4 regions of the Streptomyces venezuelae genome follow, and region 4 is predicted to be linked to each of the others. Evidence: riboswitches for the same ligand, from Rfam matches in the RefSeq annotation. Region 4 holds a riboswitch; each other region holds the start of a gene.

Region 1 (2,193 bases), 2.9 Mb from region 4:
ACCGAGGAGACGGTCGCCGCCATCGACTCGGCGGCGGTGCGCGCCTTCTACGAGAAGTTCGTCCGCCCCGCCACGGCCACGCTCGTCGTCGTCGGCGACCTCGAGGGCACCGACCTGGACGCCGTCCTCGCGGACACCGTGGGCGCCTGGACCGGCTCCGCAGGAGAGCCGCGCCCGGTGCCGCCGGTGACCGCCGACGACCGCGGCCGCATCGTCATCGTGGACCGCCCCGGAGCGGTCCAGACGCAGCTGCTGATCGGCCGGGTCGGCGCCGACCGGCACGACCGCGTCTGGCCGGCCCAGGTCCTCGGCACGTACTGCCTGGGCGGCACCCTCACCTCGCGCCTGGACCGGGTCCTGCGCGAGGAGAAGGGATACACCTACGGTGTACGGGCGTTCAGCCAGGTCCTGCGCTCCGCCCCGGACGGGACGGGCGCCGCGATGCTCGCCATCAGCGGCTCCGTGGACACCCCGAACACGGGCCCGGCGCTGGACGACCTCTGGAAGGTGCTGCGCACCCTCGCCGCCGAGGGGCTCACCGACGCCGAGCGCGACGTGGCCGTGCAGAACCTGGTGGGCGTGGCCCCTCTCAAGTACGAGATGGCGGCCTCCGTCGCGGCGACGCTCGCCGACCAGGTCGAGCAGAACCTGCCGGACGACTTCCAGGCGCAGCTGTACCGGCAGCTGGCCGCCACGGGCACCGTGGAGGCCACCGCGGCGGTCGTGAACGCCTTCCCGGTCGACCGTCTGGTGACGGTCCTCGTCGGGGACGCCGCGCAGATCGAGGAGCCCGTCAGGGCGCTCGGGATCGGTGAAGTCAGCGTGGTCACCGGCTGAGCGGCGGACAGCTGACAGGACCCCGGTGGACCGTTTCGGCCGCCGGGGTCCTCATATGTCCGGATTCATATGCTGGTTGCCTGTCTGCCGTGTGGCGTGCGCTACAAAAGTCGCGTTCTGTTTGTCGATTGAAAGGCGATCCGCTTAGCGTCGACCCGGCTGTCCGTCGCGCAGTACGCCGCATCCGCGGCACCGGGCAGTCATCGCCGAGTCCCCGTACGGCGCGAGCCAGGGGAGCCGGGGACCCACATGTCCCCTGGGGTGAATCGGGAACCTTGCCGCGAGGCGAGGGACTCGTAGGAGACCTTCCTGCTCCGAACCCGTCAGCTAACCCGGTAGGCGAGAGGGAAGGAAAGGAACACCCGCCACATGGCGTTCACCCGTGCCACCGGGAAGCACCGTCGTCCGAGCCGCATGACGCGGACCACCGCGAACGTCGCGGGTGTCGCGGCGCTCACCACCACCGGTGTCATCGGAGGCCTCGCCGGCCCCGCGCTCGCCGCCGCCGACGAAGCGGCCGTGGAGCACACCGGTCTCACCCAGGCGATATCCGTCGGCGACTCGCTCGCCGAGAGCATCGACGCGCAGGCCGCCGCTCAGCGCCAGGCCGCCGACGACGCCGCGGCCGCCAAGAAGGCGGAAGAGGCGGCCAAGAAGAAGGCCGCCGAGGAGAAGCGCAAGGCCGAGGCCGAGGCCAAGGCGAAGGCCAAGAAGGAGCGCGAGGCGAAGGAGCGCGCCGCCCGCGAGGCCGAGCGCAAGCGCCTGAACACCTACGTCTCCCCGATCTCCGGCTCGTACGTCTCCACCGGCTACCAGACCGGCGGCGCCATGTGGTCCTCCGGCAGCCACACCGGGGTCGACTTCCACGCCGCCTCCGGCACCTCGGTCCACGCGGTCGGCTCCGGCACCGTCGTCGAGGCCGGCTGGGGCGGTGCCTACGGCAACAACGTGGTCATCAAGATGAACGACGGCACGTACACCCAGTACGGCCACATGTCGTCCCTCAGCGTCACCGTCGGCCAGACGGTCACCCCGGGCCAGCAGATCGGCCTCTCCGGCTCCACGGGCAACTCCAGCGGCCCGCACCTCCACTTCGAGGCCCGCACCGGCGCGGACTACGGCTCGGACATCGACCCGGTCTCGTACCTGCGCTCGCACGGCGTCAACGTCTGACCGACGCGGCCCACGCAGAACCGCACCGAAAGCCCCGGCTCCCCGTGAGCCGGGGCTTTCGCCGTTCACGGCCGCCATGTGCAGGGCCACCGCGGTCTTGGCCAAAAGATATCCATGAATTCAGGGCCGCCGTCGGAAATTCCGGTGCCTGCAATAGAGTCACGGAACGAGCGTCGGTCGACC
Region 2 (2,193 bases), 3.0 Mb from region 4:
TCCGGCGCACCCCTCGCGACGCCGCCCACTGACCAGGGGGCCCCTCGGCACAAGGGCTCGTCGCCCTACCTGCACCGCTCCCGGCGCAACGGGCGAGGGGCTCCCCCTCGGGACCCCTGAGGGCCTGGCATCTCCCGAAAGCCCGATGTCCGGCTCCTCGGCGAGCGCCGCCTCGACACGCGCCAGGGGGCGCCGCGCGAGCCGTGGCGGTACGCCCCAGAGCCCGACGCACATCGGCAGCGTCCCCGCGCCCACGAGGATGCCCTCGGCCCGACCCGACGTCACATCGACGACGAGCAGCACCGAACCGGCGAGCGTCAGGACCAGCACGCCCAGGCCGACCGCGGCGAGCCGGGACGAGACCCGCACGATGAGCGGCTTGGCCCGCTGCTGGAACAGCGACGGCGTCTCATTGCGGGCGGTACCGGCGCAGTCGTCGGACATCCCGTACGGGTATCCCCGCCGGCACCCTCCACGCACCGTTGCCTGGTGGTGTGTGGAGGGTGCCGGACCGGCGGCGGTGGGTCAGCGGACCCTGCCGTACCAGACGCTCTTGGACCAGATCTTCTCCAGACGCACCACGGTGCCCCTCTTGGGAGCGTGCCAGATGCGGTTGTTACCCGCGTAGATACCGACGTGGTAGACGTTCCGACCGGAGTGGAAGAACACCAGGTCGCCACGGGTCCGGCTGGACTTGGAGATGTGCTTGGTCTTGTTGTACTGCGCGGCGGCGGTGCGCGGGAGCTTCTTGCCCGTCTTCTTGAACGAGTAGAGCGTCAGCCCCGAGCAGTCGAACCGGTTGGGTCCCGCCGAGCCGTAGCCGTACGGGGAGCCCTTCTTGGACGCCGCGATCTTGAGCGCCTTCGTCCCGTGTGTGGCTGCCTCGGCCTCCGACGTGAGCCCGGGGGCCACGACGGTGCCGCCTACGACGGCGAGCGTGAGGACCGATGCGGCACCGGTCCTGGTGAGCAGCGACGGAACATGATTCAGCGCGGTCATGCGCAACCCTTCGTCAGCCGCCTGTGAAAGATGACCTGTCGGGTTCGGGCAGGCGAAGATGCCCGGCCGCGTGGTGCTCTGCGGCTTCACCCCAAGGGCGTCGTCCGGACTTCCCGGACGGGCCCGTCGTACCTGGGTCCTCCACTCCTGCCGTTGCACAGATGTCGACCGGTCATCCGGGTGGCGGCAGGACTCGGCGTCCGCCCGGACCGCCCCGCCGCTGTGGCGGGGGCTTGTCGTCGGAAGGGATCTTGACCCGAGATGGGTCGAAAAACCGAGCCGAAACGGCCTTTTGTGAGGCTCCTCACGACTGGCCTGTTCAGGTGGACACTGCCGAAATCGACCCCCGAGGACGTGGTCCGACGACCTCTCGACCAGCGGCGGAATGCGCAATTCCGCCGGTGCTGTACTCGCGGAACGCAACTTTCACCCCCGCGAGAAACGACGTATTCGTACGCCGTCCGTGGTAGCCCGACTGGTCCGTTTCGAAGTCGCCCCGGACGTCGACGTGTCGAAGGACACAGTTGGCCGACGGTGTCTCAGTCGCCGTTCCGGGGCGGCACGGTGACTCTTCCGGCCCGCCGCTCCCCGTCGAGGACGCGCAGTGCCTGAGCGAGCGTCGGCGCGTGCACTTCACTCTCGCCCCGCTGGTGCATCACGGCGAGCGCGTCGCGCAGGGCGCTCGCCCGGCCGACCAGGGCCTGGGCGGCGCGCAGCCCACCGTAGGTGTGCTCGACGCGGGACGGGTTGATCCGCCCGAGCAGGTCGACGACTTCGAGATAGCGGTCGATCAGCTCGGCCTCGGCCCGGGTCAGCGCGGGCAGCGGCGGGAGTTCGGGCGGCAGCATCGGCGGGGTCACCTCGGACCGCGGGCGGCGAGCGACGTCTTGCGGCTCGGAATGATCCGGTCCACGAGGCCGTACTCCAGGGCCGCGGGGGCATCGAGGATCTTGTCCCGCTCGATGTCCGCGGCGATCCGCTCCGCGCTCCGCCCCGTGTGACGGGCGAGCATCTCCTCCAACAGCCGCCGTGTGCGCAGGAGTTCGTCGGCCTGGATCGCCAGGTCCGTGGCCTGCCCTCTGATCGGCTCGGCCATGGCGGGCTGATGGATCAGGACGCGCGCGCCGGGCAGCGCGAACCGCTTGCCGGGCGTGCCTGCGGCGAGCAGGACGGCGGCGGCGGAAGCGGCCTGCC
Region 3 (2,193 bases), 560 kb from region 4:
TCGCGCCGACGCGGCCGATGACGTCACCCGTGGAGACCTTCTGGCCCGCGCTGACGTTGAGCGAGGACTGGTGGCAGTACCAGACCTCCGTGCCGTCCTCGAGTTCGAGCACGGTGCGGTAGCCGTACGCGCCCGCCCAGCCGGCCTCCTTCACGGTGCCGGTGTGCACGGCCTTCAGAGGGGTGCCCGTGGGCGCCGCGAAGTCCAGGCCGGTGTGGTGGCCCGAGGACCACATGGAGCCGGCGTCGCCGAAGTGCGAGGTGAGGGTGTACGAGGAGGTGGGGATGACGTAGCTCTTGGCGAGCTTGGCCAGGCGCGCGGCCTCGGCCTTCGCCTTCCGGGCCTCCTCCTCCTTCTTCTTCTTTGCGGCGGCCTTGGCGTCCGCCCGCTTCTCGGCGGCCCGCTGCTGCGCGGCCGCTTCCTCCGCGGCCTTCTTGACGGCGGCGTCCTCGGCCGCCGTCCGCACGGCGGTGTCCGCCTGGTTCTGCTGGTTCTCGGCCTGCTGCATGATGCGGGCGCGCAGGGCCTCACCGGCGTGGGTGGTGCCCTGCTCGGCGTCGGCGGTGCTGACACCGGCGGCGGTGAGGGGGGCCGCGGCGGCGACGGCGGTGTCCGCGGCGGCGTCGTCGGACATCAGCGAGCCGACACCCGGCAGGGACTCGGCCTCGGGCAGCGAGTCGGTGACCGCGCCCAGGTCGGGCATCGATATGGAGACCGGCGGCTTGCCGTCCTGCGCGGTGGCGATGCCACCGGCGCCCACGGCGGCGATGACGCCCACGCCGAGCACGGTGGAGCTGCGGGCGAGCCCGCCGCCGCCCTTCTTGTGCACACGGTGCCTGCCGCGGACGGGACGGACGGACTCCTCGGTGGGGTTCCACTCTTCGAAGGAGCCCTCGTCGTACGAACCGAAGTCGTCGTCATTCGGAACGTAGACGGCTTGGGGGGCAGGCCGGTTGGACGCCACTGGGGCGCACTCCTTTCCTTCCTTCTCGCCTACCGGGTTAGCTGACGGGTTCGGAGCAGGAAGGTCTCCTACGAACACCTGGCACGGGTGCACGAATGCACGGATGCGCAGGGGCTCGATTCACCCCATGTTGGTGGTTCCCCGGCTCCCTTGCGGGATTAGGCGCGTGCGCACGGAGCCGCCTCTAGTGACGGCTGGGACGACCGCGCTGCGTTATCGAACGTTAATAGACAGCGGGTCGGTATTCCAAGCCGTTCCGGTTGATCGTTAACGCTCACCGGCTGTACGTACCGGGACACGGAGGGGCGGAACGGGGCGAGTTGACCCGACATCCTTAAACACCGGAACTCCACATTCCCTTGACAGAGCGTCAGTTGTTATGCGGAGGGATGCACTTCAGTCACCGGCCGTCACGTCGGATCCGCCGTCCGCTTCGGCCGCTTCCCCGGCGGTGGGGCGCCGCACCGCGAGCAGCGCCATGTCGTCCGTCATGCCGCCCCCGGTGTGCCGCCGCACCTCCCCCGCCAGGGCGGCGAGGAGTGCGTGCGGGCCGCCGCGCCCCGGGAAGATCCGCCCGCCGAGCCGGGTCGCGGGATCGTAGAACTCCCCCGCCGCGTTGCGCGCCTCCGACAGGCCGTCCGTGTAGAAGAGCAGCAGCGCGCCGGGCGGCAGTTCCGTCTCGTCCACGCGGTCCGGCCACGCCCCGAGGTCGCCCATGCCGAGCGGCAGCGCGGGTTCGCTCGCCGACAGGACGCAGAGCCGCCCGTCGCCGCACAGCAGCAGCGGCGGCGGGTGCCCGCGATTGACGAGCCGTACGACGCCCTCGCCGTGCCGGATCTCGGCGAGGACCGCGGTGGTGAACCCTTCGAACGCGTCGAGCCCGTCGCGCCGCGTGCCCTCGCGCGCGAGCGCCCGCTCCAGGCGCTGCGCGACCGCCTCCAGGGTGGCCTCCTGCTCGGCGGCCTCCCGGAAGGCGCCGATGACGACGGCGACGGCGGCGACCGCGCCCATGCCCTTGCCGCGCACGTCGCCGACGATGAGCCGTACGCCGTGCGGGGTGTCCTGCACCGCGTACAGATCGCCCCCGATGAACGCGTCCGCCTGCGCCGCCTCGTACCGCGCCGCGAAGTCGAGCCCGCCGATCCGCGGATCCGGTTCGGGCAGCACGGCGCGCTGGGTCGCCTCGGAGATGGAGCGGGCGATGGCGAGCCGGTCGTTGCTGCGGCGCA
Region 4 (2,193 bases):
TACGGGCGACTCCGGCAAGTCGGGCGACAGTGACGCCACTTCGCCCACCCCGGAGAACGCGACCGATCCCGCCGACGACGCGGACGGCTCCAACGGCACCCCCGGCGACTCCGCGTCCGGCCGCCACCGCGGCGACCGCGCGGACGAGAGCGACCGCGCGGACGGCGGGTCGGGCCGGCACGCCTCGCGCGGCGAGAAGCGCTCCGCAAAGGTCCCCGACGGGACGTACACGGTGCGCTCCGGGGACAACCTCTCGGTCATCGCGGACGACCTCGGCGTCGACGGCGGATGGCACGAGCTCTACACCGAGAACAAGAAGACCGTCGGCAAGGACCCGGACCTCATTCTCCCCGGTCAGAGCCTCGATCTGGGTGAAAAGTAACGGAAGTTGACGAAGAGTCGGGTGGGGGCTTCGCGTCGTATGTCTGGTTTGGCGCGAGTGAGAGATGGGTCTCAGAAGCCCTGATCGTCTTTGAAATTCCGGCGAGCGCGTGATTACCGTCGTCACCGCTCGCCACTGGTGGGCCCCGCCGGTCGGTACGCCGAATCCTGCCAACGGCCGGACGGGAACAGTCGTCGCTTTGAGCGCCGTAGGCAGGAGCGGGGGACCCAAGGTAAGCGCCGCGTCACGCGGCTAGGGGTGAAGCCGCACTCGGGAGAGTGCGGCCGGGCAACCACATCGGCCCGAACCCGACAGCTCACCTCGCAGGCGTCGGTGAGGGGATCTACGCATGCTGTTTTCCAGCAAGGGCAAGCACCGTCGTCCGTCCAAGGCCACCCGTGTCGTCACGCTCGCCGGTGTCACCGGCGCCGCCGTGGCCGCCCCGCTGATGGCCGCCGGCACCGCCTCGGCCGCCACCACCTCCGAGTGGGACGCCGTCGCCCAGTGCGAGTCCGGCGGCAACTGGTCCATCAACACCGGCAACGGCTACTACGGCGGCGTGCAGTTCTCCGCCTCCACGTGGGCCGCGTACGGCGGTACGAAGTACGCGCCGACCGCCGACAAGGCCTCCAAGGCCCAGCAGATCGAGATCGCCGAGAAGGTCCTCGCCGGCCAGGGCAAGGGTGCCTGGCCGAGCTGTGGCGTCGGCCTCTCCGGCGCGTCGCCCAACAGCGGCGGCTCGCAGCAGCAGGCTCCGCAGCAGCAGACCAAGCCGCAGCCGCAGCAGACGCAGCAGCAGGCCGCCCCGCAGCAGCAGGCCGCGCCGAAGCCGCAGCCCAAGCCCGCGCCGCAGACCGAGTCCAAGAAGACCGTCGAGACCCCGACCGGCAAGACGGTCAAGAAGGGCGACGGCGAGTACAAGGTCAAGACGGGCGACACCCTGTCCAAGATCGCCGAGGCCGAGCACGTCAAGGGTGGCTGGCACAAGGTCTACAAGCTCAACGGCGACATCATCGACAACGCCGACATGATCTACCCGGGCCAGCAGCTCCACCTGAGCTGACCCGAACGGTCGCGGCCGTGCCTCGGCGGACGCACGGCCGTACCCCCCGTCCCCACGGGCTCCCCGCCCCGGTGCGCGTATCCCCCGTACGCACCGGGGCGGGGCCATGTCCGCACCCGTTCCCCCGCCGCTTCCGCCCCTTCTTGTTCGCTACTAGCGAGTAGAGAACGTGGTCTTTCGCCCTGTTTCCGCGCCGTACGGCCTTTGTGTCGTCCCAGGGGACGGGCGGTCGGCTGGCCGAAGGCCCGGAGCCGGTTAGGCTCAGGAGACGCAGGGCCGAAGCGGCTCGCGTAAACGCGTCACATCCCAGAAGGAGATGCTCGTGCCGTCCATCGACGTCGTCGTAGCCCGGGAAATCCTGGACTCCCGAGGCAACCCCACGGTCGAGGTCGAGGTCGGCCTCGACGACGGCAGCACCGGTCGTGCCGCCGTTCCGTCCGGTGCCTCCACCGGTGCCTTCGAGGCCATCGAACTCCGTGACGGTGACCCCAACCGTTACATGGGCAAGGGTGTCGAGAAGGCCGTCCTCGCCGTCATCGAGCAGATCGGCCCGGAGCTCGTCGGCTACGACGCCACCGAGCAGCGCCTGATCGACCAGGCCATGTTCGACCTGGACGCCACCGACAACAAGGGCTCGCTCGGCGCCAACGCCATCCTCGGCGTCTCGCTCGCCGTCGCGCACGCCGCCTCCGAGGCCAGCGACCTGCCGCTGTTCCGCTACCTCGGCGGCCCGAACGCGCACCTGCTG

The links. A riboswitch is a leader RNA that binds a small molecule or an ion and turns the genes downstream of it on or off. The one in region 4 is predicted to bind cyclic di-AMP.
Region 1: another riboswitch for cyclic di-AMP. It lies ahead of DEJ47_RS28900 (M23 family metallopeptidase); the one in region 4 lies ahead of DEJ47_RS15495 (transglycosylase family protein).
Region 2: another riboswitch for cyclic di-AMP. It lies ahead of DEJ47_RS01530 (C40 family peptidase); the one in region 4 lies ahead of DEJ47_RS15495 (transglycosylase family protein).
Region 3: another riboswitch for cyclic di-AMP. It lies ahead of DEJ47_RS18055 (M23 family metallopeptidase); the one in region 4 lies ahead of DEJ47_RS15495 (transglycosylase family protein).

The regions. Positions count from the first base shown of each region.
Region 1 is NZ_CP029193.1:6,271,067-6,273,259, forward strand. Features, by position in the region: gene DEJ47_RS28895 (M16 family metallopeptidase) at 1-837, shown strand, start outside; cyclic di-AMP (ydaO/yuaA leader) riboswitch at 1,032-1,194, shown strand; gene DEJ47_RS28900 (M23 family metallopeptidase) at 1,207-2,010, shown strand.
Region 2 is NZ_CP029193.1:342,247-344,439, reverse strand. Features, by position in the region: gene DEJ47_RS01540 (ATP-binding protein) at 1-32, shown strand, start outside; gene DEJ47_RS37570 (DUF6328 family protein) at 1-444, opposite strand, end outside; gene DEJ47_RS01530 (C40 family peptidase) at 526-999, opposite strand; cyclic di-AMP (ydaO/yuaA leader) riboswitch at 1,003-1,179, opposite strand; gene DEJ47_RS01525 (hypothetical protein) at 1,539-1,847, opposite strand; gene DEJ47_RS01520 (ATP-dependent Clp protease proteolytic subunit) at 1,856-2,193, opposite strand, start outside.
Region 3 is NZ_CP029193.1:3,916,037-3,918,229, forward strand. Features, by position in the region: gene DEJ47_RS18055 (M23 family metallopeptidase) at 1-964, opposite strand, end outside; cyclic di-AMP (ydaO/yuaA leader) riboswitch at 976-1,139, opposite strand; gene DEJ47_RS18060 (PP2C family protein-serine/threonine phosphatase) at 1,361-2,193, opposite strand, start outside.
Region 4 is NZ_CP029193.1:3,351,720-3,353,912, reverse strand. Features, by position in the region: gene DEJ47_RS15500 (transglycosylase family protein) at 1-382, shown strand, start outside; cyclic di-AMP (ydaO/yuaA leader) riboswitch at 577-727, shown strand; gene DEJ47_RS15495 (transglycosylase family protein) at 732-1,445, shown strand; gene eno (phosphopyruvate hydratase) at 1,762-2,193, shown strand, end outside.